2 regions of the Kribbella sp. NPDC005582 genome follow, and region 1 is predicted to be linked to the other one. Evidence: riboswitches for the same ligand, from Rfam matches in the RefSeq annotation. Region 1 holds a riboswitch; the other holds the start of a gene.

Region 1 (15,420 bases):
GGAGTCCCTCTCATTCAATCGTCACACTCACTGCAGCGGGCGCCGACACCAGGTCGGGTGACAACCCCTGTCCCAACGGATCTGCATCACCACAGCCGCTCCTTCACGAAACCACCACAGGCGGGTCCACACGAGACCGCGCCGAAGGCGCCAAAAGAAGGGCCGCCGCCGAAGGCGGTGTCCTTGGCGGTGTTAGTTGTAGTAGCCGTCTACGGGGACTCGGGCTTCTTCGAAGAGGGCTGGGCCGTGTTGGGGTACGGCGGGGAAGCCGGGAGTGGTTTTGAGGGTGCTGAACTGTTCGTTGGACAGGGCGTAGACGACGTTGCCGAGGCCGGAGCGGGCTAGGGCGCCGGTGCACATCTCGCAGGGCTGGCAGCTGGTGTACATGGTGGTGCCGGCGGCTACCTCGGGGGTGAGTTCGCGGGCGGCCCAGACGGCCAGCTTCAGTTCGGGGTGGTAGCTGATGTTGGACTCGGTGATGGTGGTGTTCTGGGCTTCGACGAGGACTTCGCCGTCGGGGCCGACCAGCAGGGAGCCGAAGGGTGGGTTGCCGGCTTCGCGGGCGGCGGCGGCCAGGGCGATCGCGCGGCGGAGGAAGGTTTCGGACGAGGTCATGTGAGCTCCTGTCGGAGGGTGGCCAGGTCTTGCCAGGCTGCCTCGGGGTGTTCGGTTTCGGCGGGATCGCCGTGGAAGGGGTCGAGGACGACGCTGGTCGCGCCGAGTTCACGCAGTACGTCGAAATCGGCGAGTACCTGGTCGATCGTGCCCTCACCGGCCACGCGGGTCTCCTCGGGCATCGGCGAAGGGGTGAGCCGCAGCAGGATCCGCGGCGCGAACTCCGGCACCGGCCGGCCCTCGGCAGCCGCGATCTCCGCGAGCCGATCAGTTGCCGTGCGCAACCAATCGATCCGGTTCCGGAGCGGGTGCCAGGCATCGGCATGCAGTACGGCGCGGCGCATCGCAGCCTCGCTGCGACCACCGACCCAGAGCGGGATCCGCCCAGAACCGTAGTCCGCGGTATCCGCCCAGGCCGTCCGCAACGAGGTCAGCAGTTCATCCGTCGAACGTCCGCGCCGCGCATGCGACGAGCCGAGCGCCTCGAACTCCTGCTGAGCCCACCCTGCACCGACCCCGAGCACCAGCCGCCCACCACTCAGCTGATTCAGATTGGCCGCCATCCGCGCCACCAGCAACGGATGCCGGTACCCCGCGATCAGAACCGTCGTACCGAGTCGCACCCGCGACGTGATCCCGGCCAGCCAGCTCAACGTGGTGAACGGCTCGTAGAACGGCGCCGGATACTGCTCGGCGACGTCCGGCGTGATCACCACATGGTCCGACACCATCAACAGGTCGTATCCAAGCCCCTCCACCACCTGCGCCCACGCCCGCAGCCTGTCGGGGTTCGTACCGGGCCCGAAATTCGGGACGTTCACGCCGATTTCCACGCCCTCAGGCTATCCAGGCAGCAGTCCACACCTGAAGAGACTTTTCCCGGCAGAACCGCCCATTCGCCGGGGAATCACCGGTAGATTGCCCACATGACCGAGACTCTCGACGCGATCGACTGGGCGGTGCTCACCGAGCTGCAAAACGACGCCAGGCTGTCACTCAGCGAGCTCGGCCGGCGCGTCAACCTGAGTGCGTCGGCTACCACCGAGCGCGTACGCCGCCTGGAGTCGCTCGGCGTCATCACCGGCTACCGAGCCGAGGTCGACCTGGCGAAGGTCGGCTACCCCGTACTCGCGGTTGTCCGGCTGAAGTACCCCGGCAACAAGCACGAGCCGCTCAAGCGCTTGCTCGCCGAGCGCGGCGAGTTCCTCGAGTGCCTGCGCACCACCGGCGACGACTGCTACACCCTCAAGATCGCCGCCACGTCGATGCCGCATCTCGAACAACTCGTCAACGAACTCACCGACTTCGGCAGCACCACCACCAACCTCGTCTACTCCCAGACCCAGCCCTACCGCGGTCCGAGCAGGCCGGATCAGCGGGACCAGTAGTAGAGCTCGTGCAGGTTGTTCGAGCTGTCGATGACGAAGACGTACTGGTCGCTCAGGAGTTCCTCGTCGATGGCCTTCTCCAGCATGAGCGCGGCCCCGTCGCCGACCCCGCCCAGGTGGTAGGTGTAGGTGGGGTCCGCCAGCGAGTCGGTCACCTTCGCGATCACAGCCGCCAGCGCCGTCTCGCGGTCGCTGTAGGCGACCGGTGGCGGCGGCTGGAACACCGAGACGTCATCCGCCCACTCGAGCGCGGCCCCCGGCGTCACCGCGCTGAGACGCTCTGCCAACGACGCCACGATCCGGCCGACCGTATCCGTCGACTGTTGGACCAGCGTCGCCGTACCGGCGTCGAACAGCAGTCTCGGCGACTCACCCGGCGCGGAGGTCGTCCGGAACCGCTCTGACAGATTGATGATCTCCGACATACGGCTAGTGCACCGCATGTCAGGGTCACGCCTGCCACAGTCCGCCGTCAGGCGTTCAGCTCACCGAACGCCTCGATAGCACGCAGTGCGTCGGTCTGGGACATGCCCGGCGGCTGGACGCGGAGGATGATGCCGTCAGCGCCCATCTCTTCGTAGTGGGCGATCCGCTCGGCGCACTCGGCCGACGATCCGATGACACTGCGGGCGGCGATGTCGTCCCAGCCTTGGGTGTAACGGCTGGCGTCGGCGGAGGTGCGCTTCCAGCCGGTGTAGGCGTCGTACAGGTCGCGCAGTGGTTCTTCCAGCGCCTTCCGCGCGTCCTGCGAGGTCGGGGCGGCGTAGCCCTCGCGGCAAAGAATGACTTCGGCACCGAGAGACACCTCCCCGCGCGGATACCCCAAGTACTCCGCGATCTTGTCCGGCAGCACCTCGTCGGGCTGGTTGAACGAGGTGGTCCAGCCGTCGCACATGCGCGCAGTGCGTTCCAGTACGGCGGACACCTGGCCACCGTTCCAGATCCGGGGCCGCGGGTTTTGCACCGGTCGCGGCGACAGGTAGGCATCCTGCAGCGACGTGAAACGACCCTCGTAAGTGACCGACTCCGAAGTCCACAACCGGGTCACGATCTCGAGGCACTCCTCGAACCGCGCGACGCGTTCGCGCTGGGTGACGCCGTACAGAGCGAACTCCTCGGGGCGGTAGCCGAGAACGAAACCGGCCGTGACCCGGCCACCGGACAGGATGTCCAGGTGGGCGAGGGTTTCAGCCAGCAGCACCGGTTGATAGAGCGGTGCGACGATGCCCGCCGTGGCGATCCCGATCCGCGAGGTGTGGGCGGCCAGCCAGGTCATCGAGGTGAGGATCTCGTGGTACCCGGGCCGGTGCAGATGCCGCTCGCCGAGCACCACCCACTCGAACCCGGCCTGCTCGGCCAGCCGTGCCTGCTCGACCGCGTCGGCCAGCTGCGGCCGTTCGCCGTCGGTGCCGTACAGATTGAGATACAGACCCAGCCGCATCAGGGTGCCACCTTCCGTTGACAGAGAGCACTCGGGGTATTTACGGTCTTGACCGTAAGTCCTTTTGCGTCGGATTGCGACCCCTAACCGCCTGATGGTGTCCCTAAGGAGCCGGCCATGACTGTTCTATCGCATCCGGTCGGCGTTCCAGCCGGCACTGGATCGGCGCCGATCAGCGCGATCCGGACCCGAGTAGTCAGTGCTCCGTATCGCCGGCCGTTCCAGATCAGCAGTGGTACCAGCACCGAGTTGATCAGTCTGGTGGTCGAAGTGCACACCGCCGACGGCGCGGTCGGGATCGGCGAGACGTCCCCGATGACGGCGTACACGGGCGAGACGCTGGCCGGCGTCACCGCGGCGATCGAGGAGCACCTCGCGCCCGCGATGATCGGTCGCGACCCGCTCGACCGGGCCGGCGCCCATGTCGTGATGGACGGCGTCCTACGCGGCCAGCATGTCGCGAAGTCCGGACTCGACATTGCCCTGTACGACTTGGCCGGCCGTCTGAGCGGTTGGCCGGTGCATGCGCTGCTCGGCGGCAGCATCCGGAGTCGGGTCCAGACGGCCTGGGTGGTCGGCCTCGGCACGCTCGACGAGATGGCAGCCGAAGCCGCTGAGTACTCCGCGCGCGGTTTCCAGCATCTGAAGCTCAAGGGCGGCCATGACCCGGCCAAGGACCTCGAGCTGGTGCGTGCGGTCCGGGCGGCGGTCCCTGCGGAGACGGAGCTCTGCTTGGACGCCAACGAGGGGTACGACGCGACCACCTCCCTGCCGTACCTCGCCAAGATGACAGATGCCGGTCTGAGCCTGCTGGAGCAGCCACTGCCACGCTGGGACCTCGCCGGCATGGTGCGGCTGCGGCAGCGGCTCGACGTCCGCGTGATGGCCGACGAGAGCATGCACTCGCTCCACGACGCCCTGGAGATCGTACGGCGCGGGGCGGCCGACGTACTGAACATCAAAATCCTCAAGGTCGGCGGACTGCACCGTGCACTGCAGATCGCCAATCTGGCCGAGGCTGCGGGCCTAGCGGTGAAGATAGGCTCGATGCCGGAGCTGGGCATCGCCACCCTGGCCGCGGTGCACCTGGCCGCCGCCGTACCGGGTGCGACCGTTGCGGCCGACCTGGTGGGGCCGCTGCTGGTCGAGGAGGACCCGCTGGCTCCGAGCGTGTTCGCCGACTGCAAGGGCTGGATCGACGTACCCACCCGACCTGGCCTCGGCCACGACGTCTGAGAGGTCTCATGCATCCGCTCGTCGAACAACTCCGCGGCACCGTCCTCCCCGCAGTCTTCACACCGATGGACAGCACCGGAGCCGTCGCGTACGACGCCCTCACCCCGTACGCCGCTGCTATCGCGACGCAAGAGATCGGTGGGATCGCAGTGTGGGCCCACACCGGCCGTGGGCTGTACCTGAACGCTACCGACCGCACCAAGGTCCTGGAGACGTGGCGGCAGGCAACAACAGCGCCAATTGTGGCCGGAGTCGGCGTACCGCGGTCAGAGTCACCGCAGAGCCTGCAGGAGTCTGCAGACCTGACCGTGGCGATGGCTCTGCAGGCTGCTGATGCCGGAGCGGACGCAGTGATGGTCTATCCGCTGGCGGGCCTGGCAGAGCTGTCCGACGGACACGACCAGGCAGTGAAGCTGCACGAGCGGGTGGCGACCGAGAGTGGACTGCCACTGGTCGGTTTCTACCTGCACGGGGAGGCCGGTGGATACCCCTACCCGCCAGAGCTCATCCGGGACCTGCTGAGCCTCGATGCGATGCTCGGGGTGAAGACGGCGACGCTGGATCGAGCCATCGGCACGCAGGACGCCATCTGGGCCGGCCGGGACACGGGCAAGCTGCTGATCACGGGCGAGGACCGGATGTACGGCCCGTCGTTCATGTGGGGCGCCGATACGGCTCTGGTCGGTATCGCATCAGCGCAGGTAGAGCTGTCCGTTGCTGTCATCAGAGCTTGGACTACCGGCGATCACAGTGCGTTCCTGACTGCTTCGGATCGGCTGGACCGGTTCGCAGCGGCCACCTTCTACGCGCCGATCGAGGGCTACGTGCAACGGATGATCTGGGCGGCCGTGTGGGAGGGCCTGATCCCGGAGGAGGCCGCGCACGATCCCTACGGCCCGACGCTGGCCGATGCGGAGCGTGACCTGGTGGTTCGCACGCTCGAGGAGCTGCACTCCGACGACAAGTGAGGTGGCGCGCTCCCTCCGTCGCTCCACCACACCTCGTCCGCAGCCGACCAAGCATTATGGTCCTGACCGAAACTAAAAGACGTCGCAGCGATCGTCAAGTGTTCACCTTTGCTGCATTACAGTGCGTGGCATGGGAGTGTCCTGATGGCGGTCGTGGTCGGCGTTGTCGGTCCGGAGGACGTGGTGCAGCGCGTGATCGCGACCGGTCCGCCGAGCGGCGCCACCCTGCAACCGCTCTCCTACCGGCACGAGACCGAGACCGTCGAGCTGGTCGAGCAGTCCCAGGAGAAGGTCGACGCACTGCTCTTCACCGGCGTGGTCCCGTACACGATCGCTACGGACGCCGGCGTGGTGAATCGCCCCGCGATGTACGTCTCGTACGACGGTGCCACGCTCCTGAGGGCACTCGTCGAGCTGCTGCGACTCGGCCACAATGTCACCCAGTTCTCGATCGACACACTCCGGCGCAGTGAGGTCCTGGAGACGCTGATCGAGGCCAAGCTGCCGACCGACCAGATCCAGGTGCTGCCGTATCGGCCCGGTCTGACGTCGGACGACATCGTCGCCTTCCACCGCGGAGCGCGCGACAAGCACAGCACCAAGATCGCGATCAGCTGCCTCGGTTCGGCCTTCCATCTGCTCGAGAACGAGATGCCCTCGGTCCGCCTGGTCCCGTCGCGCTACTCGATCCGCTCCACCCTGCAGGCGCTCGTCCTCACCACCAGCGGCCAGCACGTCGGCGACGCCCAGGTCGCCCTCGGCATCGTCGACCTGCCCGAACCCGACGACGCCCTGGCCGGTGACCTGATCACCCTCGGCGGCAGCCTCGCCCTGCTCCCCGACGGCCGGCACCTGGTCGTCACCACCCGCGGCCTGCTCGAGCAGGCGACCGAACAGTTCACCCGGATGCCGCTGCTCGACCACCTCGCCGCGCGGCACAGCACGGCGTACGTCGGCTTCGGTATCGGACGCACCGCCGCGGAAGCCGAAGCCCTGGCCCGCCGCGCCGTCGGCCGCGCCGGCTCGATCGGCTCCGTGGCCGGCGTCGTCTCGATGTCCGACGACGTCGAGATCGTCATCCAGCCCTCCGGCGACCAGCCTGCCCTCCCCCGCGGCGCCGAAAGCCTCCCCCTGCTCGCCCGCCGCGTAGGCCTCAACCCCCAAACCCTGTCGAGGATGCGCGAACTCACCGAGAAGAACCCCGACGGCCTCACCACCCAAGACGTCGCCGACCACCTGGCCGTCCAGCTCCGCACCGCCCGCCGAGTGCTCAAGCGCCTCGAACGAGCCGGCCTCGCCGACCCCATCGCCACCCAGCAACACGGCCGAACCGGCCGCCCACCCACCATCTACGCCATCCGCCTCTGAACACACCAACGGATATCCGTCCGTGTGATCGGTCAGGGGGTGATGACGGTGATGCCGGCGGGGGTGCCGTTGGAAAGGGCGGCGAGGGCGGCGGGGGTTTCGTCTAGGGTGATGGTGCGGGTGATCAGGGCGGCGGGGTTTAGGTTGCCATTGGCAACTAAGGCGAGCATTTCGGGGTAGGCGTGGGCGGGCATGCCGTGGCTGCCGAGCCATTGGAGCTCTTGGCCGATCAGCCGGCTGACATCGAGTTGTACGCCGGAGGGCAGCAGCCCGATCTGCACGTGCCGACCGCGGGGCCTGAGCGCGCGCAGTGCCTGCTGGACCAGGTCATTCGATCCGAGCGCGTCGAACGTGACGTCCGCAGCGAGGTCAACCCCGACAGTTGTGCTCAGCGTCTCGGCAGCGCCATACGAAGCAGCCAGCGCCAGCGCGGCCGGGTTCGTGTCGACCGCGATCACCCGCGCACCCGCCGCGGCTGCGATCATCACTGCGGACAGCCCGACTCCACCGCAGCCGTAGACGGCCACAGTCTCGCCCGGCGATACCTTCCCCACCTGCCGCACAGCCCGGTACGACGTCGCGAAGCGGCACCCCAGCCCAGCCGCCGTACCGAAGTCGAGTTCGTCGGGCAGCCGCACGAGATTCACCTGCGCGTACGGGATCGCGACGTACTCGGCGAACGATCCCCAGTAGTTGAACCCCGGCTGCAGCTGATTCGGACAGACCTGCTGATTGCCCGAAGCGCACTCGGCACACGACCCACAGGCGCAGATAAACGGCGTGGTGACCCGATCCCCGACCTGCCAGCCCTCGACGCCGGCACCGATCGCCGCGACAGTCCCCGCCAATTCATGGCCGGGCACATGCGGCAACACGATGTCCGAGTCGTGCCCCATCCACCCGTGCCAGTCACTGCGGCACAGCCCGGTCGCCTCGACCTTCAAGACGACGGACCCCGCCGCCACAGACGGCTGCGGAACTTCCCGCACTTCCGGCACAACGCCGTACTTCTCGATCACCACAGCGCGCATGCCGTCACCCTACGCAGAACTCGTTGCCTTCCGGGTCGAGCATCACGATGTGACCGAGCTCGGGACCGTAGAAATCTTCGCGGACCTGCACAGCGCCGAGGGCCACCAGTTCGGCGGCCTTCGCACGCATGCGGCCGGCGGAGGCGGCTGACCGCTCGCCAGGACCCGCGACGCGGATGTCGAGGTGCAGGCGGTTCTTGGCGGTCTTGGGTTCAGGCACGCGGAGCCAGCCGATCGCCGGGCCGACGTCGTCCGGGTCGATGATCCCGGCGCCGTCCGGGCTGTCGAAGCCGGGCTCGATCACATAGTCGAGGGCAGCGGCCCAGAACCGGGCCAGTCGCTGCGGGTCGGCGGCGTCCGCGCCGATGGTCCATTTGGTCGCCATACCAGCGACGGTAGCGGTGGTTCCGGACGGTTGCCGCCCGGAACCACCGGGAAAATCAGCAGCCGCCGGCGACGGCGGGAATGATCGAGACCTGGCCGCCGTCCTTGATGGCGGTCTGCAGGCCGTCGGCGAAGCGGACGTCGTCGTCGTTCACGTAGACGTTCACGAAGCGGCGTAGCTCGCCGGACTCGTCGAGCACGCGGGACTTGATCCCGGGGTACGACGCGTCGAGTGAATCCAGGACCTCAGTCAGCGTCGCGCCCTCGGCGGACACCTCGGAGACGCCTTGGGTGTAGGGCCGGAGGATGGTCGGAACGCGAACACTCACACTCACTGCAGGCCTGCCTTCACGAAGGCGTCGTACGACGCGGGGATGGTCACCTTCGGGCCGACCCGGTCGGCCACGGCGTCGAGCGTCTTGAGCCCGTCGCCGGAGTTGATGATCACGGTCTCGGCGTCGGGGTCGAGCTGACCGGTCGCGATCAGCTTCTTCAGCGTCGCCACCGTCACGCCGCCGGCGGTCTCGGTGAAGATGCCCTCGGTGCGGGCGAGCAGCTGAATGCCGTCGACGACTTCCTCGTCGGACACGTCCTCGATCACTCCACCGGTACGGCGGGCGACGTCGAGCACATACGGGCCGTCGGCCGGGTTGCCGATGGCCAGCGACTTCGCGATCGTGTCGGGCTTGACCGGCTTGACCACGTCGTACCCGTCGCGGAACGCCTGGGCGACCGGCGAGCAGCCGGTGGCCTGGGCGCCGTAGATCTTGTAGTCGGTGGCGTCCACCAGACCGAGCTTGCCGAGCTCGGTGAAGCCCTTGTCGATCTTCGTCAGCTGCGAGCCGGAGGCGACCGGGATCACGACCTGCTGCGGGATCCGCCAGCCGAGCTGCTCGGCGATCTCGTAGGCCAGCGTCTTGGAACCCTCGGAGTAGTAAGGGCGAACGTTGACGTTCACGAACGCCCAGCCCTCCTCCTCACCGGCGATCTCGGAGGCCAGCTTGTTCACGTCATCGTAGTTGCCGTCGACGGCCACCAGGGTCCCGCCGTACACGGCGGTGGTGATGATCTTGGGTCGCTCGAGGTCCTTCGGAATGAAGACGACCGAGCGGATCCCGGCCCGGGCGGCGGCCGCGGCGACCGCGTTGGCCAGGTTGCCGGTGGAGGGGCAGGCGAAGACCTTCAGGCCCAGCTCGCGGGTGGCGCTCAGGGCACTGGCCACGACCCGGTCCTTGAAGGAGTGGGTCGGGTTGCCGGAGTCGTCCTTCACCCAGAGCTTGCGCAGGCCGAGCTCGCGGGCCAGGTTCTGCGCGTCGATGAGCCGGGTGTAGCCGGGCTCGGTGTTCGGGAAGCTGGCCACGTCGACGGGGACGGGCAGCAGTGGCTGGTAGCGCCAGATGTTCTTGGGGCCGGCCTCGATCTGTTCGCGGGTGATGGCCGGGAACTCGTACCCGACCTCGAGCGGACCGAAGCACTCCATACAGGCGTAGAACGGGCCGAGCGGCGACTTCGCCCCACAGGCGCGACAGCTCAGGTGCGTACCGTTGCCGAAGGCACCTTCACGGATGGTGTGGGTAGCGGCGGTGGCCAGGCTCATGGCTGAGGTTCCCCTCTCATCTTCCCCGCGAACACCGGATCTCGATGGCGGGACGGATTTGGCACCGTTCCACCGTGAGTGGCCCCGGGGTGGGGTCTCGACGGGGAGGGTTGCCGGGACTTCAACGGGCCGTTTCCCTCAGTCCCTCTGGATGAGCTGCCCCCGAGATTACCCAATCGGAGCCGGATCGCACCCTCCGACTTTCAGCATGTGAGACGCCGTCTCATGAACGGTGCTCCAGGAACCGCATCACCGGCGTGGCCGCGACACCGTGCAGTACGACGCTCAGGACCACCGTGAAACCGAGTGTCGCCCACAGCCAGGGCAGGTCCGCGCTGAAGTGCATGCCGACCGCGGCGAGGTAGTAGATCGACGACACGCCCCGCACGCCGAAGGCTGCTGTCGCCCAGGCCTCGGTGCGGCTGAGGCCCGATCTGATGAGCGACAACCGCCCCACGATCGGCCGTACGACGACCACCAGCAGCACGCCGATCGCCACCCCGGTCCAGGTGAGCGGCTTGAGCAGTCCCGCCGTGACCGCGACCCCGAGAAGCAGCAGGATGCCCCAGGTCAGGATGTGTTCGAGCTCACTGATGAAGTCGTGCAGCTCGCTGTGGAAATCGTGGCTGCGTTCGGCGGACCGCAGGGTGAGTGCGCCCACGAAGACCGCGATGAAGCCGTATCCGTGGGCCACTTCGGTCAGGCCGTAGATACCCAGCGTCATCGCCAGCGCGAGGACCGGCTCCCGCGCGTCCGCCAGCCGCAGACTCACCGTCCGGGCCGAGAACGTCATCCGCCCGAGCAACCAGCCCACACCGAAGCCGATAGCCACCCCGATGACCGTCTTGCCGACCACATCCCAGGCGAACCACTCCACCGGCGAAAAGCTCTTGGTAGCAAGGAAAACCGCGAGGTAGACGAGTGGTGCGGCCAGTCCGTCGTTCAGACCGGCCTCCGAGGTCAGACCGAAGCGCACCTCGTCTTCCTCGTCGACCTCGGCGTCCTCGCCGGTCGTCGGACCGCCGACCTGCACATCCGACGCCAGTACCGGGTCGGTGGGCGCCAGGATCGCCGCGATCAGCAGCGCGGTTGGCAACGCGAGGCCGAGCAGCCAGCCCACTCCGGCCAGCGCTGCCACACCGGCCGGCATCGCGATGAACAGCAGCCGCCAGGTGACGCTCCAGTGCAGAAGGCTGATCGGCCGATCGATCGCGAGCCCCACACCCATCAGCGCGATGATCACGGTCAGCTCGGCCAGATGCTTGGTGAGCTCCGGCTCCGCGATCGGACTGAGGTGCGTGCGGTCCACGACCAGTCCGAGCAGCATTCCGCCGCCCAGGAACGCGATTGGCGCAGAAACGGCGTACCGGGAGAGGAGGCGGGGCAGCACGGCACCGAGCAGGAGGGCGAGTCCCGCGACCAGGTACAGCCCGTCCCCGTTGATCACGCCGCTCTAGTGCCCAGTGCTAGCGCAAGCGATGCGTCGCACCGGGAGTGTGAGTGGGCAGAGCCTTGCGGGGGCCGTAGCGCGGGTGACCGATGCCGGCCATCTCGAGCAGGCGCTGCACCCGGAACCGGTGACCGCGGTACGGCTCGATCAGCTCCGCACAGCCGTCGTCGTCCAGCTCCTCGCCGATCAACGCGTACGAGACATTGCGGGAGACGTGATAGTCCGCGAACGAGAACGCGTCCGCATCACCGTGCGCGCGCTGCCGCACCTCAGCGGCCGTCCACACGCCGACCCCGGGCAGCGACCGCAGCCGCCGCTCGATCTCCGCCGAGTCGGTCAGCTCCAGCGTCCGCTCGAGCGCCTTCGCCCGCGTCGCCGCCGTCACCACCACGCGTGACCGCCGCCCCTCGACACCGGCCCGCAACCACTGCCACGACGGAATCAGCCGCCACTCCTCCGGCGACGGCGGCACCATCATCCGCCGCCCCTCCGGCCCACCAGGGCCTGGCGCAGGCTCGCCGTACACGGTCAGGAGCTGCCGCCACCCGCGGAACGCTTCCTTGCCGGTCACCACCTGCTCGATCCCCGCCGCAGCCATCGCCTCGAACACCGCCCGCGTCCGCGGCACCCGCAGATGCGGAAACCGCCTGGCCGCGTCGACCAGCGCCGGATGCTCGGCCAGCGGCACGAACCCCTCCCAGCTGTCCGCCTCCCCCAGCAACTCCGGCACCCCGTCCAGCGCCCACTCGGCCCCGGCGCCCCAAGCCTCCGCCTCAACCTCTTCGCCCCGAGGCGTCAGCCGCAACAACACCGGCCCCTCAGGCGTCCGCGTCGCCCGCCACACGGTCCGCCGGCCCCCGTCGTACACATAAGCCGGATCCCCCGGCCCCTTCCGCAGCCCACCGATGACCGAGTGCGGATCGACCACCCGCCCCGCCCGCCAAACCCGCACCATCGAACCCACCCGCCAAGTCTCGCTCACCCCGCCGACAAAACTCATACTGAGCCGTATGACCGGGTGGCAGTGGGTGAAGGTGGTGGGGAACCTCGTCAACCTGTCGACGCTGGCGGGGCTGGCGGTGGCGAAGGTCGGGCGGGCTCGGGTTCGGCGGGGGCCGCGGGGGTTGTTGTTCGCGAACGGGTATCGGCTGGGGTTTCCGGTGGCGGGGGCGTTCACGATCGGGAACGTGGTGCTGAGCAAGCACGAGGTGACGTACTTCGCGGACGAGTTGCTGGTGAAGCACGAAGAGCGGCACTCGTGGCAGTACTTCTGCTTGCTGGGGTTGCCGATGCTGCCCTTGTACGTCGTGGGGGTCGTCGTGTCGTGGTTGCTGACCGGATGCCCGGCGTCGCGGAACCCGTTCGAGCGGATGGCCAGTCTGAAGGACGGCGGCTATGTCGAGCGGCCGATGCAGCCGCTGAACCGCACGGTGATGCAGGCGCTCAGCGCGCTGCGATCGCGTCCGAAAGGGCCGTGAGAACGGTGACGACGCCGGTGGGGTCGTCGACGACGATGTCGGCGGCTTCGATCAGCTCGGTGGCGCCGGAGGAGCGAGTAGCCAGCAGTACGGCGTTCAGTCCGGTACTGCGCTGTTCGTCGACGGCACGGAAGGCCGCGAGGTCGCCGAGGTCGTCACCGGCGTAGAGGATCGACTGTGCGCCGGTTGAGGTGAGCAGTCGGCGGAGAGCGACGCCCTTGTCGATTCCGGGCGGGCGGAGCTCCAGAACCAAGTTGCCGGGCTCCAGGCGGAGCTGGGTTGCGTCGGCGAGCTCGGTGAGCGGTGCGCGGAGGCGGTCCAGCGCATCCGCCGGATCGCTCAGGCGACGCGTGTGAACGGCCAGAGAGCTCTCTTTGTCCTCCACGAAGGCATCTGGCACACCAGCGGCGCTCAGCAGCTCAGGGAGCCGCTCACGCGCCACAGAGACGCCGGGCGGGACCGGGTCGCTGGTGATCTTGCCGGTGGACGCCTCCCACTGCTCCAGCCCGTAGTGACCCAGTACGACGAGGCTGCCGAGACCGGGGTGTCCGGTGACGCCAGTGAGCTCCGTGGCGACCAGGGCCGGTCGGCCGGTCACGATGGCCACCTGGCGCACCGAGCGCGCCAGCCGGGCCAGTGCGTCGAGTGCGCCGTCAGCGGGCCGCGCACGGGCCGGGTCCTCGACAAGAGGTGACAGGGTGCCGTCGAAATCGGAGGCGATCACCGCACTGGCCGGACCGGCGACGATCGCCTGCCAGCCGGCGTGACCGCGGTCGGTTTGGATGACCGGCGTACTCATCCGGTGTAGTCCGCGGTCAGGATCACTGTCAGGCGATCCTTCTTCATGTTGTCCAGTGCCGGCTTCGTCCTGGCGACACCGAGGTCGCGGGCGAGCTGGTTGGCGGCCTGAACCATGCCCGGCGGGTAGTAGACCGTGCTCTCGACGATCTTGCCGTGCCAGTTGTCGACGCCGGAGACCGTCCAGCCGGCCTGCCGCGCGCGCCCGGCGACCTGGTCGGCCAGGCCCTTGCGCGGGGTGTTGTTGTACACCTCGGCGGCCGGTCGCTCAGTGGCCGGAATCGTCGTCGGCCGGGTGGCCGGCGGCTGCGTCGGAGCTGTCGTCGGCGGCTCAGCGGGCGGGTCGGTCGGGGTTGGCACAGCCGTCGGCTCGGAGGTCGGTGCGGCGGTGGTCTTCCGCGGCGGCACGCTCGCGCCGACGGTCGACGGTCCACCCGACGACGGCTTGGCCGACGGCTTCGGCGTACTGGTGGTCTTCGGCTCGTCCGCGCTGCTGTCGTGCCCACGCGTCCCGAACAGCACCAGCAGTCCACCGACCACGGCAACGACGGCAACCACAGCGACCAGGGACGAGAGCACTTGGCCCTGGTCGCCCTTGGGGCGGGACATCGTCAGACCTCGATACCCAGTCGACGTGCGGAGCGGGCGCGCTGGCGGGCGGCGCGCAGCCGGCGCAGGCGCTTCACCAGCAGCGGATCGTGCGCAAGGGCCTCGGGCCGGTCGATCAGCGCGTTCAGCACCTGGTAGTACCGGGTGGCGGACATCTGGAACTGGTCCCGGATCGCCTGCTCCTTGGCACCGGCGTACTTCCACCAGTGGCGCTCGAAGGCCAGGATCTGGCCGTCCCGCTCGGAGAGTCCCGCGATCACTGGCGATGCGGCTTCGGCGGGCTCGGAAGAGCTGGCGTTGGCGCTGTCCATCTGCTGCTGACTCCTGTGCGGTCGGTGATCGTCCGTCCGCGTTCCACTGTACGTGCCGAACAACAGCAATGTCATTCACCTGGGAGACGACACGGAGCGTGTCGTACGCGGGCGGCCGGGCAGGGGCAACTCTGGCAGGATCAAGGGGTGAGCTCAACTCTTTCCAGCCAGGCGCTGGTGGAAGAGCTGCAGGCCAGGAGCCGTGAGGTGGACCCGCTGGTCAACGCCATCTGCACGCCCAATCCCGCCGCTCTCACCGATGCCGTTCGACTCGATACGGAGCGTGACCAAGGTCGCGTCCGTGGACCGCTGCACGGCGTACCGGTTCTGGTGAAGGACAACATCGACACGGCGAACCTGCTGACCACCGCCGGATCACTGGCGCTGGCCGAGCAACCACCGCCGCCGCAGGACGCACCGCTGGTCCAGCGGCTGCGCGCGGCCGGCTGCGTGATCCTCGGCAAGACCAACCTGAGCGAGTGGGCCAACTTCCGCGGCTCCTCGTCCTCCTCCGGCTGGTCCGCGTACGGCGGCCTCACGCGGAACCCGTATGCGTTGAACCGCTCGGCCGGCGGCTCGTCGAGCGGATCCGGGGTCGCAGTGGCCGCCGGACTCGCGGACTTCGCCATCGGCACCGAAACGAACGGTTCGATCGTCTGCCCGGCCGCACTGAACGGCGTGGTCGGTCTGAAGCCCACAGTGGGTCTCATCCCGCAGCAGGGCATCGTTCCGATCTCACACTCGCA
Region 2 (15,420 bases), on a different contig from region 1:
GTCACTACTCCTCGCAATGTCCACCTTCGGTGCGCCGCGCCAGTCTGTCTTACCTGTTCCCATGCTGGTCTCAACGCCCTGTTCAGTCGAGTTCTTCCGCTACCAGTGTTGCCAGAAGGTCCAGTGCGGCCCGCACGGAGCCCTGCCGGACCGCACTGCGATCCCCGTTCAACTGCAACTTCCGCACCTGTACCGCGCTCGGTCCGGCCGCTGCGACGTAGACCGTGCCGGCTTCGACCCCAGCCTGCGGGTCCGGACCGGCCACACCGGTCGTGGCAAGCCCGTAGGTGGCCGTCAGACGCTCCCGGACGCCTTTGGCAAGCGCTGCCGCAGTGTCCGGGTGCACCGGCCCCACAGCGTCCAGAAGGTCCTGCGGCACGCCTGCGAGCGTGGCCTTCAGATCCGTTGCGTAAACCACCACACCACCCCTGTAGACCGCAGACACCCCCGGCACGTCCGTCAGAGCCGCACCAACCATTCCCCCGGTCAACGACTCAGCAGTCGCCAAAGTCTCGCCCCGCGCCTTCAAAGTTCCGACCAACCACTCGACTCCGCCTGACTCGGTGCTCTGCATCCCCCCATTTCACCCCACGTCCTGTCTGCGGCGCAGGCGGGAGGTGGTGCGCCGGGGCGCGTCTAGGGGGACTCGAGGGCACCCACGAGGTCCGCTCCGGGTGGCAACTTGTCGCCCGATCTGACCGGGCCGGTCGCGCGGGAACTCGCCGATGCGGTCGAGCAGCTGCCCGGCGAGCACGGTGCGCCCGGTGGGGCCCGCTACGAATTGAAGTGGGACGGTTCCTTCACTGAACTTGTCCGTTGCGCTCGTCGTTCTTAGTCCGCGCGACGTAGCCCGTTCACTAGTAGGTTGAACAGGCGGTCAGCTTGAGCCGAGCTGTCTGGGGAGTCTTGGGCAGCCCAGGCAATGGCACCGACCATTTTGAGCACATCGGCTGCGTCAGCCTCACTGACTACACCCCCTGACTGCCGCGCTCGTGCCAGCAGCGCAGCCCCCACTTCGAACATCTCCGCATGCCATGTCGATGCCGGCTCACCCCCGGTGTCGAGCGCCGAGCTCATGACTGCGGCGGCGAGTCCTCGATAGGTCAAGGCATGCAGGAGCGCAGCACGCAGCCAGGTCAAGAGTGCGTCGTTCTCGTCTTCGACCGTCAAGAGTCTGCGACCAAGGTCGACCAACTCAGTCACCTGTTCGGCCAGCACTGCCTCCACGAGATCCAGTCGAGTAGGGAAATGCCGATACAGCGTTCCACTGGCCACCCCCGCCCGCCTGGCGATCTCATCCAAGGAGGCGTCCACGCCGAACTCGGTGAACGCAATGCGGGCCTGCTCGATCAAGCGGCTGTAGTTGCGCCGTGCGTCTGCGCGCATCGGGCGCCCTGCATGCGACCGCGGCTCCGGGCCGACCAACGCAACCACCACATCTCTTGCTAACCGGGGACATGGTCCGTTAACGTCACTGCTAACCGGACCATGTCTCACCTTATCGGCCTGTCGTGGCCAGAGCACGGAGGATCGCTCGAATGACCACCAAAGGAATGACACTCGACGAGCAAGCAGCCAGTGCTCGTGAGGTCCTGGAGCGACTCCATCAGGCCGTTGTGCACCAGTCCGTCGATGACATGAGCCTTCTGTACGCCGTCGACGCGGTCCACGAGTTCCCCTTCACCGCGCCAGGCTTGCCGTCTCGCCTTGAGGGCCGGGACGAGATCGTGAACTGGATCGCTGCCGGCTGGCAAGCCGACCTGCCCAGGTATGACGGCTACCGCACGCTCGCCATCTACGACACCGGCGATCCCGCAACGATTGTCGTCGAACAGGAAGCCTTCGGAACGAGCGCGTTCAGCGGTGAGTTCACGCTTCCCAACATCGTCGTACTCACCGTGCGTGACGGCCAGGTCGTTCGTCTGCGCGACTACGTCAACATCGTGGCAGCTGCAGCCGCCATAGGACACGAGCTGTAAAGACCCGAGACGGCGACCCAAGTCAGGTTGAGTAGAGGGTTGTCGGCGCCGAGTTTGCTGGTGATGATGCCGATCAGGCCGCCGCGGGTTGGTCCGAGGTAGAGGCAGTTGTTGCTGGGTTGCTCGCTGAGGCCTTGATCCACTTGGCCAGCGGTCGCCGGGGCGCGGTCTCCGGACTGGTCATCGCGACTCGCGGGTCTCTGTTCCGTAGTCTGCGGAGTGACCTTCAGAACACCAACAGGATGCGGAGTGGACAGTGACCAGTGGCGGCTTCTCGTCGAAACGGCTGACCCGCGTACGCGACCTGCTTGAACGTCAGGTGGAATCCGGGTTCGTTCCCGGCGCCCTGGCTGTTCTTGCCCGCCATGGCGACGTGCACGTTGAGGCGACGGGCGCTCTCGCCTTCGAGGGTGCCGGGTCGAGGATCCCGATGGCAGGCGACACGATCGTTCGGGTCTCGTCGATGACGAAGCCGATCGTGGCCGCGTGCGCGATGACACTGGTCGAGGACTGCACGCTGCGCCTGGACGACCCGGTGGACGATCTTCTCCCGGAGCTGGCGGACATGCGCGTGCTCACCGATCCTGCCGGGCCGCTGGACGACACCGTGCCGGCGGCCCGATCGATCACCTTGCGAGATCTGCTGACCTTCACCTTCGGTAGCGGCGTGGTCGTCGGCGAGCCGGGAACTATGCCGATCGCCGATGCGCTGGCCCTTGATGACGCTCCGCTGGACGAGTGGGTCGGCCGGCTTGGTGCGCTTCCGTTGGTTCATCAGCCGGGTGAGCGGTGGCTGTACCAGACCGGCTCGGTCGTGACGGGCGCTCTTATCGCGCGGGCCACGGGGATGTCGTTCGGGGAGGCTCTGCAGGAGCGGGTGTTCGGACCGCTCGGGATGAAGGACACCGGGTTCAGTGTGAGTGCGGACCGCCTTGATCGGATGGCGACGGCGTACCAGCGCGACAATGCGCCGACCGGTGAGGCGATCGTCGCGGACGAGCCCGACGCGACGTGGAGCACTCCGCCGGCGATGGAGGACGGTGGCGGCGGGCTGGTCTCGACTGCGGACGACTATCTCGCGTTCGGGTCGGCACTGCTTGCCGGTGGTGTGCATCGCGGCGAGCGGGTGCTCTCGCGAGCGTCGGTGGCGCTGATGACCAGCAGTCAGCTGACGTCCGCGCAGCGGGCGGTCTCGGGATTCTGGCCGGGGTACTTCGCTACGACGAGCTGGGGACTCGGGGTGGGAGTCGTCACTGATCGGACGCAGCTCGGTCCGTCGGCTGGTAGCTACGGATGGAACGGGTTCTACGGGACCACCTGGTACAACGATCCGGCCGAGGATCTGACGGCGATCATGATTCTGCAGCGGGCGCATGCGGGTAACCCGGCGCTGCCGGTACAGAAGGACTTCTGGACCAGCGTGTACCAGGCGATCGACGACTGACGACGCCTGGCTACGCCTGGCTACGGGAGAGGGTGTTTGGCGGCGGCGCGGAGGCGGAGGGCGCGGACCAGGTAGTCGCCGCCGGTGATCAGGGTGACGGCTACGGCGGCGGTCATGAAGAGGATCGCGGTCCAGTGCAGGAGGGCGAAGGACTGCCATGGGAGGAGGTAGAGGCCGAGGGCGATGGCTTGCAGAACCGTCTTGAGTTTGCCGCCGCGGCTGGCGGGCATCACGCCATGGCGGATGACCCAGAAGCGGAGGGCGGTGACGCCCCATTCGCGGACCATGACGACGATGGTGATCCACCACGGGAGCTCGCCGAGCAGGGAGAGGCCGATGAAGGCCGCTCCGGTGAGGGCCTTGTCGGCGATCGGGTCGGCGATCTTGCCGAAGTTCGTGACCAGGTTCCAGCGGCGGGCGATGTCACCGTCGAAACGGTCGGTGACGATCGCGACGACGAACGCGGCGGTGGCGAGCAGACGAGTGCCGGTGTCGATGCCGTCATGGCGGAGCAGCAGCCAGACGAACAGCGGGACCAGGACGAGCCGCAGCACGGTCAGCCCGTTGGGGACGTTCCAGGCGCTGGGCGCGTGGATCCGCCCGGCCTGCGGTACCGGGTTCGGCGGGTTGGTCACGCGGTCAGGTTAGCGGCCGGACGGTCGTCTCGGGGATTCACCACCGCGGCGAACTCCGCGATCAGGTCGACACCGTCGCTGCCGACGACCTTCGCGGCGACCAGATCGCCGATCCGGACGTCCGCCGGAAGACCGACAAGTGTCGTCGAACCGTCCACCTCCGGACCCTGGTGCGCGGCCCGTCCCTCCCCCGTCTGCCCGGCCACACCGGAGCCCACCGAAGGCCCGGTGGCTGCGTCTGTTCCGGCGTTGGGCGTGTCGAGGGACTCTACGAGGACCTCTACTAGCTCGCCGATGCGGGATTCCGCGCGGGCGGAGGTGAGGTCTTCGGCGAGGCGGGTGACGCGGTCGAGGCGGGCAGCGATGGTGTCCTCGTCGAGTTTGCCGTCGTAGGTCTCGGCCTCGGTGCCGTCCTCGTCGGAGTAACCGAAGACACCGATCGCGTCGAGGCCGGCCTGGGAGAGGAAGTCGCAGAGGATGTCGACGTCTTCTTCGGTCTCACCGGGGAAGCCGACGATGACGTTGCTGCGGATGCCGGCGGCGGGGGCGGCGGCGCGGACCTGGGCGATCAGCTCGAGGAAGCGTTCGGAGTCGCCGAAGCGGCGCATCCGGCGCAGGAGCGGGCCGGAGGCGTGCTGGAACGAGAGATCGAAGTACGGGACGACGCCGGGCGTCGAGGTCATCGCGGCGAGCAGCGTCGGGCGCATCTCGGCGGGCTGCAGGTAGGAGACCCGGACGCGGGTGATGCCGGGGACCTCGGCGATGTCGGCGACCAGGGTCTCCAGGAGGCGGAGGTCGCCGAGGTCCTTGCCGTAGGAGGTCGAGTTCTCGGAGACGAGGAACAGTTCGCGTACGCCGTTCTCCGCCAGCCAGTGCGCTTCGGTGAGGACCTCGGTGGGGCGGCGGGAGATGAACGCGCCGCGGAACATCGGGATCGCGCAGAACGCACACCGGCGGTCGCAGCCGGAGGCCAGCTTCAGCGGCGCCATCGGGCCACCGTCGAGCCGGCGGCGGACGACCCGCGGGCCGCTGGCCGGAGCGGACTCGAGGTCCGGCGCGTCGATCTTGAGCTCGTTGCGCGTGCCGGACGGGCTGACCATGCGCCCCTTCAACGGCTGAGCTGTCGCGGCGCCGGAAGCAGCCTCCGAGGCGCTGTCGCCGAGCGGCTTGAGCGCCGAGGGAATGTGGTCCCCGAGGGTGACACCGTGGTCGCCGGAGCCGGAGGTGCTGCCCGAAGCTGCCGAGGTGGCGTCGTCGCCGTGGGCCCGAGTGGCGCTGTCGCCGTGGCTCGGGGTGTCGGCCAGGCCCGGGGTGGCGTCGTCGCCATGGCCTGGGGCGGCCGGGGTGGTGCCGTGGCCGGGCGTTGCTACTGGAGCGGCGGACTGGCGGGCTGCCGGGGACAACGGGAGAAGCTTGCGGCGGTCCCTCGGGGTGTGGGGGTGGTGCTTGTCGCCCGAGAGGATGGAGCGAAGGCGGTCGGAGATGTCGGCGTAGTCGTCGAAGCTGAGGACTGCGTCGGTCTCGGGGAGGGCCTCGGCGAGCTGGTCGCCGTAGCGCTCGGCCAGGCAGCCGACGGCGACGACGGCCTGGGTGCGGCCGGAGTCCTTGTAGTCGGCTGCGGCGAGCAGCGTGTCGACCGAGTCCTTCTTGGCGGCCTCGACGAAGCCGCAGGTGTTCACCACCACGGTGTCGGCTTCGGCGGCGTCGTCGACGAGCCGGAAGCCGCCGGCCTCGAGGCGGCCGGCCAGTTCCTCGGAGTCGACGTCGTTGCGGGCACAGCCCAGCGTGACCAGGGCAACAGTGACGGGTGGCGTAGTCATCACTACGAGTATGACTCGCCGCCCAGCCTCACACCTAACCGCAGCAGCCGCTCCACGGCCTGTGGGCCCGTGAGCCGGGCCACACGTGGACCCCGGCTACTTCTTGGCGATCGTGCCGTTGGGATGAGCGACGAACCGGTAGAGCTTCGTGGCCTGCGGTTTCCCGTTCACCTTGATGACGAGATTGCCAGGTGCGCCGGCGGAGACCCGGATGTTTCCGACCGCGGTGACGGTCTGCACGGAGCCGGGACCGACCAGCCCCTGGAAGAGCCGCTTGCCCGACTTGTCGCGCAGCGTGACGTAGGAGCCGTTGTTCTTCGCCGTGAGCGTGAGCGTGGTCTTGGTCGGCACGACCGGCGGCGGGACGGGCTTCTTCTTCGTCGGAGTGACCGTCGGCTTCGGGGTCGGCTTCGGCGGCTGGGTAGTGACCGTCGTGGTGGCGATCGTCTTGGAGGCGTTGGCCTCGACATCCCTCGGCACCGTGAAGAGCCGAATCATCCCCCAGCCCATCAGGCCGACCAGGATGGCGCCGAGCACGATGCCCCAGCGCGGCCGGGCCGGGTGCAGGGTCGGGCCCTTGACCGCGGCACGCTCCTCGCGGCGGGACTTCTCCTCCTCCACGGCGTGTTCGGCGTCGAACGACGCCACCAGCGGGGCGGGATCGGCCTTGACCACCCGAGCGATCGCGCGGATGTGACCGCGCGCGTAGAAGTTGCCACCGCAGCGGGAGAAGTCGTCGGCCTCCATGGCGGTGAGCAGCCCGGTTCTGATCCGGGTGGCGGCACTCAGCTGCTCGATCGTCATGTCGGCCCGTTCGCGGGCCGCCGTGAGCTCGCTACCGATGCTCACGTCGTCACCGTCCTCTCCATCGCCCGTTCCGGAAGGGCAGTCGCTCTCGGCAGGTACCGACAGCGTGGCCGTCGACACCAAGTCAACGGTCGTACCCCGACGGGGTCACGGACAAGTCAGAGTTGCTCGCGCACCGGACATCTGGCGTCCGCGAGCATATGCAGTGCCTGGACCACTTCCCCGTTCGACGGACGTGCCGTCAACCCGAACGGTACCGCGAGTGAGGACCCGGTCAGCCGCCGGTTCGCATCCGTGGTCTTGCGCGTCGCGCTCGGCATCGCCGCCAGCGTCGGTCCCGGATCGAGCAGATGGACGGCGATCCGGCCGTCGTCGAGCGGGTGCCGGCGCTGCAGCACCGTCACCTCCTCGATCTCCTGCCAGCGGGTACCGATCCATTCGTTGCCGATTCGCAACCGGATCCCGACGTCGTCGGCGACCAGCATGTCCCCGACCGTCAGCGCCCGGGCACACACCACAGCCAGTACGGCGAACGCTGCCGCGGCGAACCAGCGCAGTACGCCGGTCGCCGTACCGGAGGCGGAGGTCGCGAAGCCGACGGCCACCAGCGCGGCTCCGAGAGCGATGCCGCCGTGGACCTTCTGGGACGCACGGATCGTGAACGGGACAGGTCTGTCGTCGAGGTCGAAACCCTCATGACGTTGCTGATGATGTGTCACGGCGCTCGCTTCGGTCACGGTCACTCTCCTCGGAGGGTGGTGATGAAGTCTTCCAGGTCGTCCGGTTTGACCAGGACGTCACGCGCCTTGGACCCCTCGCTGGGACCGACCACGCCCCGGCTCTCCAGGATGTCCATCAATCGGCCGGCCTTGGCGAAGCCGACCCGCAGCTTGCGTTGCAGCATCGAGGTCGAGCCGAACTGGGTCGAGACGATCAGCTCGGCGGCCTGGATCACCAGGTCCATGTCGTCGCCGATCTCGTCGTCGAGGTCCTTGCTCGGCGCGGCGACGGCGGTGACGTCCTCACGGTACGTCGGCTCCAGCTGTGTCTTGGTGTGCTCGACGACCGCGCGGATCTCGGACTCGGTGACCCACGAACCCTGGATACGCATCGGCTTGCTCGCGCCCATCGGCAGGAACAGGCCGTCACCCTGACCGACCAGCTTCTCGGCGCCGGGCTGGTCCAGGATGACCCGGCTGTCGGCCAGCGACGAGGTCGCGAAGGCCAGCCGGGACGGCACGTTCGCCTTGATCAGACCGGTGACGACGTCGACCGACGGCCGTTGCGTGGCCAGCACCAGGTGGATACCGGCGGCCCGGGCGAGCTGCGTGATCCGGACGATCGAGTCCTCGACGTCGCGCGGAGCCACCATCATCAGGTCGGCCAGCTCGTCGACGATCACCAGCAGATACGGGTACGGCGTCAGCACACGCTCGGACCCTGGTGGCGGCTTCACCTTGCCGCCGCGGACCGCCTTGTTGAAGTCGTCGACGTGCCGGAAGCCGAACGCCGCGAGGTCGTCGTACCGCATGTCCATCTCGCGGACGACCCACTGCAGTGCCTCGGCCGCCTTCTTGGCGTTGGTGATGATCGGCGTGATCAGGTGCGGGATGCCCTCGTAGTTGTTCAGCTCGACCCGCTTGGGGTCGACGAGGATCATCCGCACCTCGTCGGGCGTGGCCCGCATCAGCACCGACGTGATGAGCGAGTTGACGAACGACGACTTACCGGAACCGGTCGCACCGGCGACCAGCAGGTGCGGCATCTTCGCCATGTTCGCGACCACGAAGCCGCCCTCGACGTCCTTGCCCAGTCCGGCCACCATCGGGTGGTGGTCGTTGCGGGCGGTCGCCGAGCGGATCACGTCGCCGAGGCTGACGATCTCCTTGTCGGTGTTCGGGATCTCGATACCGATCGCGGACTTGCCGGGGATCGGGGACAGGATCCGGACGTCGGCCGAGGCGACGGCGTACGCGATGTTCTTGGACAGCGCGGTGACCTTCTCGACCTTGACCGCGGAGCCGAGCTCGACCTCGTACCGCGTGACTGTCGGGCCGCGCGTGTACGCCGTGACCTGCGCATCGATGCCGAACTGCTCGAACACCTCGGTCAACCGGTCGACCACCGCGTCGGACGCCTTGGTCCGGGCTTTGTGCACCGAACCCGGCTTCAGGATCTGACCGTCGGGCAGCGTGTAGGTGATGTCGCCGGACAGGCTCAACTGCTCGACGCGCTGCGGCATCGGAGTGTGCTGCGGCGGCTCCGCAGGCGGTGCGTCGTGCACCTTGAAGTCCGGCGTGGCAGGCGCGGCGGCAGCAGCGGCGGCCTCCGCGTCGACGTCGTACGCGTCCTCTTCCGGCGGTGCGGGCTTCGGCTTGCGGCCGCGCTTGGAGATCTCGCGGCCTTCGAGCACCGGCGAGTCGTACGGCTTGATCGTCGGATCGCCGTCGTCCTCGAGCGCCGCCTTGGCGCGCCGCTCCTTGCGCGTGAGCCGCACGGTGTCGTCGGTGGCGGGCTCCGTGGCCGGCGCCGCCTCCTCCGGCAGCTCGGTCCGCCCCATCAGTACGTCGAACGCCGCGCGCACCCGGAGCGGGATCGCGTAGATCGCCGTACCGGTGATGATCAGCAGGCCGAAGATCGAGAGCAGCACGAGCAGCGGAGCGGCGACGTACTGCGTCATCAGGTACGAGAGTGATGCGGAGATGACGTAGCCGATCGCACCGCCGGCGTCGTGCAGCGGCGCATCGCCGGGAGTCTCCGGCCGCGGAATGCCGTGGGCGATGTGCACCAGCCCGAGCACTCCGAACGACAGCAGCGTCCAGCCGATGATCTGACGCCCGGCCGGCCCGTTGCGCTCCGGGTTCCGCAGCGTGCGGACGGCCATCGCGAGCAGCAGGATCGGGACGGCCCAGCCGGTCATGCCGATGCTTTCGCCGACCGCGGTCCGGACGCCGTTCCCGACCGCACCCGGCAGGCGCCACCAGATCGAGGCGGCCACGACGATCGCCAGGCCGATCAGGAACAGGCCGGCGCCGTCGCGACGGTGCTCGGGATCCAGGTCGCGAGCACCGTGACCGATCCCGCGGGCCATCCGGCCGAGCAGGTGGGCGATGCCGATCCACAGCTTGATCAGGCCGCGGCCGATCGCCAGCATGGCGGCCGCGAACGGCCCTGGCCCGCTGTTTTTGGGCGTGCTGGTCCGCGCGGCAGTGCTACCACCGCGCTTCGCGCTCTGCCCACGCTTCTGGGCGGCTGACGGACGGGTGCGTCCACCGGCAGCGGCTCGGGCCGTACTGGGCCGTTTCGCTGCCGACTTCTGCGCCCGCGCCGGGGAAGACGTGCGGGTCGCCATGTTTAGCAGGCTACCTCCAATACCACTCGAGTCCCACGTGTCACACGCCGATCACGCTGCCCCATCCGTAGCGTCACGGCTCAGAAGACGGGCCACGCCTCAGTGGGACGCTGCTGGCCCATGCCCGGTGCCTTCCAGTCGCAAACGCCGCGCGGGAAGGCCTGCCGGAGAGCTTTCCACTGGCCCGCAGTGAAGCCGGCTCGGTAGTCCGCGGGTGACAGCGGACGCAGGCGGCACTTGATGATGTCGTTGGCAACAGATGCGCCCGCCACCTGGCGCGGCGCCGGCCAGACCGGGTAGAGCGTGTTGCACCGGGTCGTACCGATGCCGTTGACCTGCTTCTCGACGATCTTGGGGCCCTGCGGACTCCAGCAGGCCTCGACGAGCGACGACGGCTTATTGCGGAGCAGGCGGCTGTGCGGCGAGCCAGGGCCGGTGTCGGCGTCCATCGCGTCCATCCACTGGTTCAGGGACTTCAGCGCGGACAGTACGACGGGGTTGGCGGAGCTGAAGCCGCCGGGCGCGTCGGCCGGCTGCACCAGCATCACCTGGTTGCCCGCGTCACCGTTGGCCTTCACCAGCCGCTCACGCAGCGAGAACGAGTGGAACATCAGGTGAATGTCACCGTTCGGCAGTTCGTCCAGGTACTGCCGGTAGTCGATGATCGGCGTGCTCGCCAGTCCCCCGCCGCCGTTGATCAGTTGTCCGGTCCGGTACGCCGTGCTGATCGCCGAAGGATCGGCCTGCGTGCGACCGGGGACGAAGTTGGCGTCGGTGTCGAAGCCGCCGATCGCGCGATTCAGGTCGACGAACTGCGCCGCGGTGATCTTGCCCGCGTTCAGCGCGGCCAGGCCGTACTGAATCCCCACGTTGTCCAGAGGCCGCCGGACCACACCTGAGGCGTTCTTGCCCCAGATGTTCACCTGATGGTCGTAGACATCACAGCGCGCACCACCGCGGTTCGACACCGGGTCGTAGCGCAGCGCCACAGGTAGTTGCTCAGGGCAATAGACCCGCGGGTCGATCCGTCGGGCGGCGCCGGCCAGGTTGGCGATCGTCTCGACCTTGCCGAACCCGGCCGCGGCACGCTTCGCGGCGTCGGTCCAGCCGCCGGCCGACCGGAAGTAGTGATCCAGCAGCAGCGCATCGGTGATCGTGTGCAGCGTCGCGAAACCGACCTCGGGGAAGACGCACGACGCGATGATCCCGTCCAGCAGCCCCGGATAGTTGTCGGCGATCTGGAAGACCTGGTACGAACCGCCCGAGCAGCCCCAGCCGATCGTCTGCCGCGGTACGCCGATCGTCTCGGCGATGTGCTCGCGGGTCATCGTCATCGTCTCGGCGGCGAGCACCCCGTTGCAGTTCACGCCGAACACGTTCAGGCTCGACGAAGCAACGGCGTACCCGCGACCCAGCAGTACGTCGTCGTTGATCCCGCCGGTGGTGCTCCCCTGCTGGTACCACCCACCCGGGCAACCGCCGCCGAACGTGTAGACCAGCCGGCCGTTCCAGCCCGACGGCGGCCGCTGCGCGCTCGGCGCACCCTCGGCGCGATCGTGCAGTACGGCGTACTCGTAGATCGAGCGGTTGATCACGCCGGTCTCGACGCGGACGATGTACGGCACCCGCCGGCCGTCCGACGTGGTGGTCGTCGCCAGGTCGGCCGGTTTCGTTGCCGGCAGCACCTTCAGCGACCGGTCCACCGTCGAGCGGTACAGGTAGTCGACCCGGGTCGGCACCGAACAGTTCGGCCCGGTCGCGGGCCCGAGCTTCACCTTCGCGAGCGTCGTGAACCCGGCCGTCCCGCAGATGTACGGCGTCTCGTGCGGTCCCGCCAGCATCGGGCCGGACCGCGGATAGTTGGTGATGCCGAGCCGGGCCTCGCCCGCGGTGACCGTGTTCCGGCCGACCACCAGACCCCGGACCAGCCCGATCAGCCGGTCGCGGGTCCGCGTGAAGACGCCGGTGACATCACGTCCGTTCAGCTCGACGACGACGTTCTCGAGGTTCCGTCCGGTGATGCCGATCAGCGCGTTGCCGTCGCTGACGAAGTCCGCACGCGGCGTCGACAGCACCTCGATCCGGACGCCGTACGCCGCACTCGCGGGCGCGACCAGCAACGCGGTGAGCACCGCGAAGAGGAGCGCGACGAGGGCGGCCGGACGCTTCATGGCAGGAAGTTGACCACAGCCTCCGGGCCATCGGAAGACTTGTTACCAGATCGATCAGGCTCCGGTGACGCCATCGAGTTGTTCCCGCAGCAGGTCCGCGTGCCCGCAGTGCCGCCCGTACTCGCCGATCATGTGGATGTAGATCATCCGGAGCGTCGACTCCGTCCCCCGGAACGTGAACCGCTCGTCCAGCGAGCGTCCGGCGGCCGCCGCATCAGACAGCTTCCACTCCGCGATCAGCCCTTCGTACGCCGCCTGTGCGTCCGCCGGGTCGATGAGCTCGAAGTCGGCGTCCTTGCCCAGCTCCGGCGCGAACAGCGGCTCGACCGGGTCCCCGTCCGCGAAGTGGATCCGGAACCAGATCCGCTCGACCTTGGTCAGATGCCGGATCAGGCCCAGCAGCGACAGGTTCGAGGGCGGGGACGGCCGCTCGGCGAGCTGCTCGGCGGTCAGGCCGGCGCACTTGAACAGCAAGGTCCTGCGATAGAAGTCCAGATAGCCCTGCAGCAGCTCGGCTTCGGGCGCGGTCAGCGATCCGTCCGGACGCTCAACCTCAGGGGCGGTCCAGACCGCGGTGTTGTTCATGCCGCCCATCCAACACGGCGAGGCCCGCGTGCGGCCAACCGGTTACGGGTTGACCGGCGGCGCCCAGTCCGGTCGCCGGATCAGACAGAACGGATGCCCCGCCGGATCCTCGAACACCGAGTCGGCCAGTCGGCGCGCGCCGAGCGCGATCACCGCCGCGGCGGCCGGCTCGAGATCGTCGACCATCACGTCGAAGTGCGCCTGCTGCGGATGGGCCGGGTCCGGCCACTGCGGCCGCTGGTACTCCGGGGCCCGCTGGAAGGCCAGCCCCGAGGTCCGGTCGTTGTCGGCGACCACCACCCAGTCGTCGCTGCGGTAGGTGATCGGTTTGCCGAGCACCGCGGCGTAGAACTCCGCCAGTGCGAGCGGATCCGGGCAGTCGAACGCCAGGTGATGCAGTCTTCCGATCATGTCCGCTCCTCGCGTCGTCTCACGATGTGTATGTGTATCTCATAGCATGAGATTAGGGCTGGCGTCCTCGTGGCCGGTTCGTTACCGTTCTCGGCAGGTCATGAGCGCCAGCGTCAAGCCCCGGCTCGCTGGCCGGCAACCCTCCTCCGCGGTGGGGTGCCCCGGGTGAGGACCAGGCCGTGCGGATACCCCGTTCGGCAAGTGCGGACTTCCCGGGAGCGAAGCCATGTCGATCCTCTCCATCCTCGAGCCGGCCAGCACGACCACCCCGCGCGCGGCGGTCACCCGCCCGGCGAACGGTTCGATCCCTGCCACCGTCGGCGCCGACCTGCTGGTCCCGCTGGCCGACGGCCGCGTGACGGACTACGCGAACTTCGATCACGGTGCGAGCGCTCCGTGTCTGGAGTCGGTGCGCACCAGCGTCGAGGCGGCCCTGCCGTCGTACGCGTCGGTCCACCGCGGCAACGGCTACGCCTCCCGCATCACCACCCAGTGGTACGAGCGGGCCCGCGCCGAGGTGCACAGCTTCGTCGGCGCCCGCGCGGACGACCAGGTGATCTTCACCCGGCAGACCACCGACGCACTGAACCTGCTGGCACACGCGGTCCCGGCCGACGCGACAGTGATCGTCTTCGAGTCCGAGCACCACGCCGCGCTGCTGCCGTGGGGCGAGGAGCGCACCGTCCGGCTTGCGGCTCCCGAATCGGCCAGTGCGGCCGTGACCGCTGTGGCCGACGCGCTGCGGTCCGCTCCGGAGGGTCCGCGGCTGGTCGTCGTCACCGGCGCGTCGAACGTCACCGGCGAGATCTTCCCGATCGCCGAGCTCGCCGCCGTCGCCAAGGCGCACGGTGCGCGGATTTGCCTCGATGCTGCCCAGCTGGCACCGCACCGCACCGTCGACATTGCCGAGCTGGACGTCGACTGGGTCGCGCTCTCCGGCCACAAGCTCTACGCGCCGTACGGCGCCGGTGCGCTGATCGGCCGCGCGGACTGGCTCGACGCCGCCGACCCCTACCTGTACGGCGGGGGCGCGACCACCGCGGTCACCGGCGACGGCGTGGTCTGGGCGACCGGCCCGTCCCGGCACGAGGGTGGCTCCCCCAACGTCATCGGCGCGATCGCCCTGGCCTCGGCCTGCGCGACGATCAGCCGGCACCGCGAGGCGATCGAGCAGCACGAGCGCAGTCTGCTCGCCCGGCTCCGCACCGGCCTCGCGCAGATCGCCGAGGTCACGACGTACTCGATCTTCGGCGCCGAGGCCGACCGCGTCGGCACCGTCTGCTTCACGATCAAGGGTCTGAGCTCGACGCTGGTCTCCGCCGCACTCAGCGCGGAGTACGGCATCGGCGTCCGCGACGGCAAGTTCTGCGCGCACCCGCTGGTCGGCCACCTGCTCGCCGACGCACCCGAACACGGTACGGCGGTCCGCGCCAGCCTCGGCCTCGGGACGACCCGCGAGCACGTGGACCGGCTGGTCGGCGCAGTGCGCACGCTGGCCACCAACGGGCCGCGCGCGGAGTACGAGGACACCGACCACGGCTGTCAGCCGGCCGACGACCCTCGTGACCTCCACGCACCCCGCATCTGGTGACAAGGCCCTCCTACTGCTCAGGAGTCTTCAGACCTACATGGTGAGCAGCGAACGCCAGTAGGTCCGCCCACTCCGCCGCGATCATCGCGGCGGGTTTGCCGAAGCCGTGACCGGTGTTGACCTCCACTCGGGTCAAGACGGGTTCGGCCGCGGACTGGGCATGCTGCAACGCAGCGATGAACTTGTGACTGTGCAACGGCACCACCCGGTCATCGTGGTCACCGGTGACCACGAGCGTGGCCGGGTACGCCGTACCGTCCTGCACGCGGTGCAGCGGCGAGTAGGCCAGCAGATCCTCGAACTGCTCCGGGTTGTCCGGATGCCCGAAGTCGGAAGCCCACGCGGCACCCACTGTGAACAGGTGGAACCGCAGCATGTCCAGTACGCCGACACCGGGCAGCGCGACCTTGAAGAGGTCGGGCCGCTGCGTCATGGCCGCACCGACGAGCAGTCCGCCGTTGCTGCGGCCGTGAATCGCCAGCTGCTCCGGAGTGGTCACACCGGTCTCGGCGAGATGCTCCGCGACGGCGATGAAGTCGTCAAACACCTGCTGTTTGTTCTTGAGCCGGCCAGCGTCGTGCCAGTCGCTGCCGTACTCACCGCCGCCCCGCAGGTTGGCGATCGC

Evidence for each region. A riboswitch is a leader RNA that binds a small molecule or an ion and turns the genes downstream of it on or off. The one in region 1 is predicted to bind S-adenosylmethionine.
Region 2: another riboswitch for S-adenosylmethionine. It lies ahead of ABZS29_RS29625 (aminotransferase class V-fold PLP-dependent enzyme); the one in region 1 lies ahead of thrC (threonine synthase).

The regions. Positions count from the first base shown of each region.
Region 1 is NZ_JBEXCU010000002.1:173,345-188,764, reverse strand. It holds gene ABZS29_RS12440 (nucleoside deaminase) at 193-615, opposite strand; gene ABZS29_RS12435 (TIGR03619 family F420-dependent LLM class oxidoreductase) at 612-1,448, opposite strand; gene ABZS29_RS12430 (Lrp/AsnC family transcriptional regulator) at 1,542-2,003, shown strand; gene ABZS29_RS12425 (hypothetical protein) at 1,988-2,428, opposite strand; gene ABZS29_RS12420 (LLM class flavin-dependent oxidoreductase) at 2,476-3,444, opposite strand; gene ABZS29_RS12415 (enolase C-terminal domain-like protein) at 3,562-4,680, shown strand; gene ABZS29_RS12410 (dihydrodipicolinate synthase family protein) at 4,689-5,648, shown strand; gene ABZS29_RS12405 (hypothetical protein) at 5,793-7,016, shown strand; gene ABZS29_RS12400 (alcohol dehydrogenase catalytic domain-containing protein) at 7,049-8,047, opposite strand; gene ABZS29_RS12395 (VOC family protein) at 8,052-8,432, opposite strand; gene ABZS29_RS12390 (ubiquitin-like small modifier protein 1) at 8,488-8,766, opposite strand; gene thrC (threonine synthase) at 8,763-10,028, opposite strand; SAM riboswitch class I at 10,042-10,186, opposite strand; gene ABZS29_RS12380 (cation:proton antiporter) at 10,252-11,475, opposite strand; gene ABZS29_RS12375 (DNA-3-methyladenine glycosylase 2 family protein) at 11,495-12,433, opposite strand; gene ABZS29_RS12370 (hypothetical protein) at 12,489-12,956, shown strand; gene otsB (trehalose-phosphatase) at 12,922-13,755, opposite strand; gene ABZS29_RS12360 (LytR C-terminal domain-containing protein) at 13,752-14,363, opposite strand; gene ABZS29_RS12355 (DUF3263 domain-containing protein) at 14,366-14,674, opposite strand; gene ABZS29_RS12350 (amidase) at 14,822-15,420, shown strand, end outside.
Region 2 is NZ_JBEXCU010000006.1:65,225-80,644, reverse strand. It holds gene ABZS29_RS29685 (CinA family protein) at 83-574, opposite strand; gene ABZS29_RS29680 (TetR family transcriptional regulator) at 832-1,386, opposite strand; gene ABZS29_RS29675 (nuclear transport factor 2 family protein) at 1,539-1,979, shown strand; gene ABZS29_RS29670 (serine hydrolase domain-containing protein) at 2,236-3,423, shown strand; gene pgsA (CDP-diacylglycerol--glycerol-3-phosphate 3-phosphatidyltransferase) at 3,444-4,058, opposite strand; gene ABZS29_RS29660 (radical SAM protein) at 4,055-5,878, opposite strand; gene ABZS29_RS29655 (helix-turn-helix domain-containing protein) at 5,975-6,727, opposite strand; gene ABZS29_RS29650 (hypothetical protein) at 6,844-7,422, opposite strand; gene ABZS29_RS29645 (DNA translocase FtsK 4TM domain-containing protein) at 7,425-10,037, opposite strand; gene ABZS29_RS29640 (DUF6351 family protein) at 10,118-12,208, opposite strand; gene ABZS29_RS29635 (DinB family protein) at 12,263-12,793, opposite strand; gene ABZS29_RS29630 (VOC family protein) at 12,836-13,204, opposite strand; SAM riboswitch class IV at 13,301-13,414, shown strand; gene ABZS29_RS29625 (aminotransferase class V-fold PLP-dependent enzyme) at 13,431-14,795, shown strand; gene ABZS29_RS29620 (prolyl oligopeptidase family serine peptidase) at 14,806-15,420, opposite strand, start outside.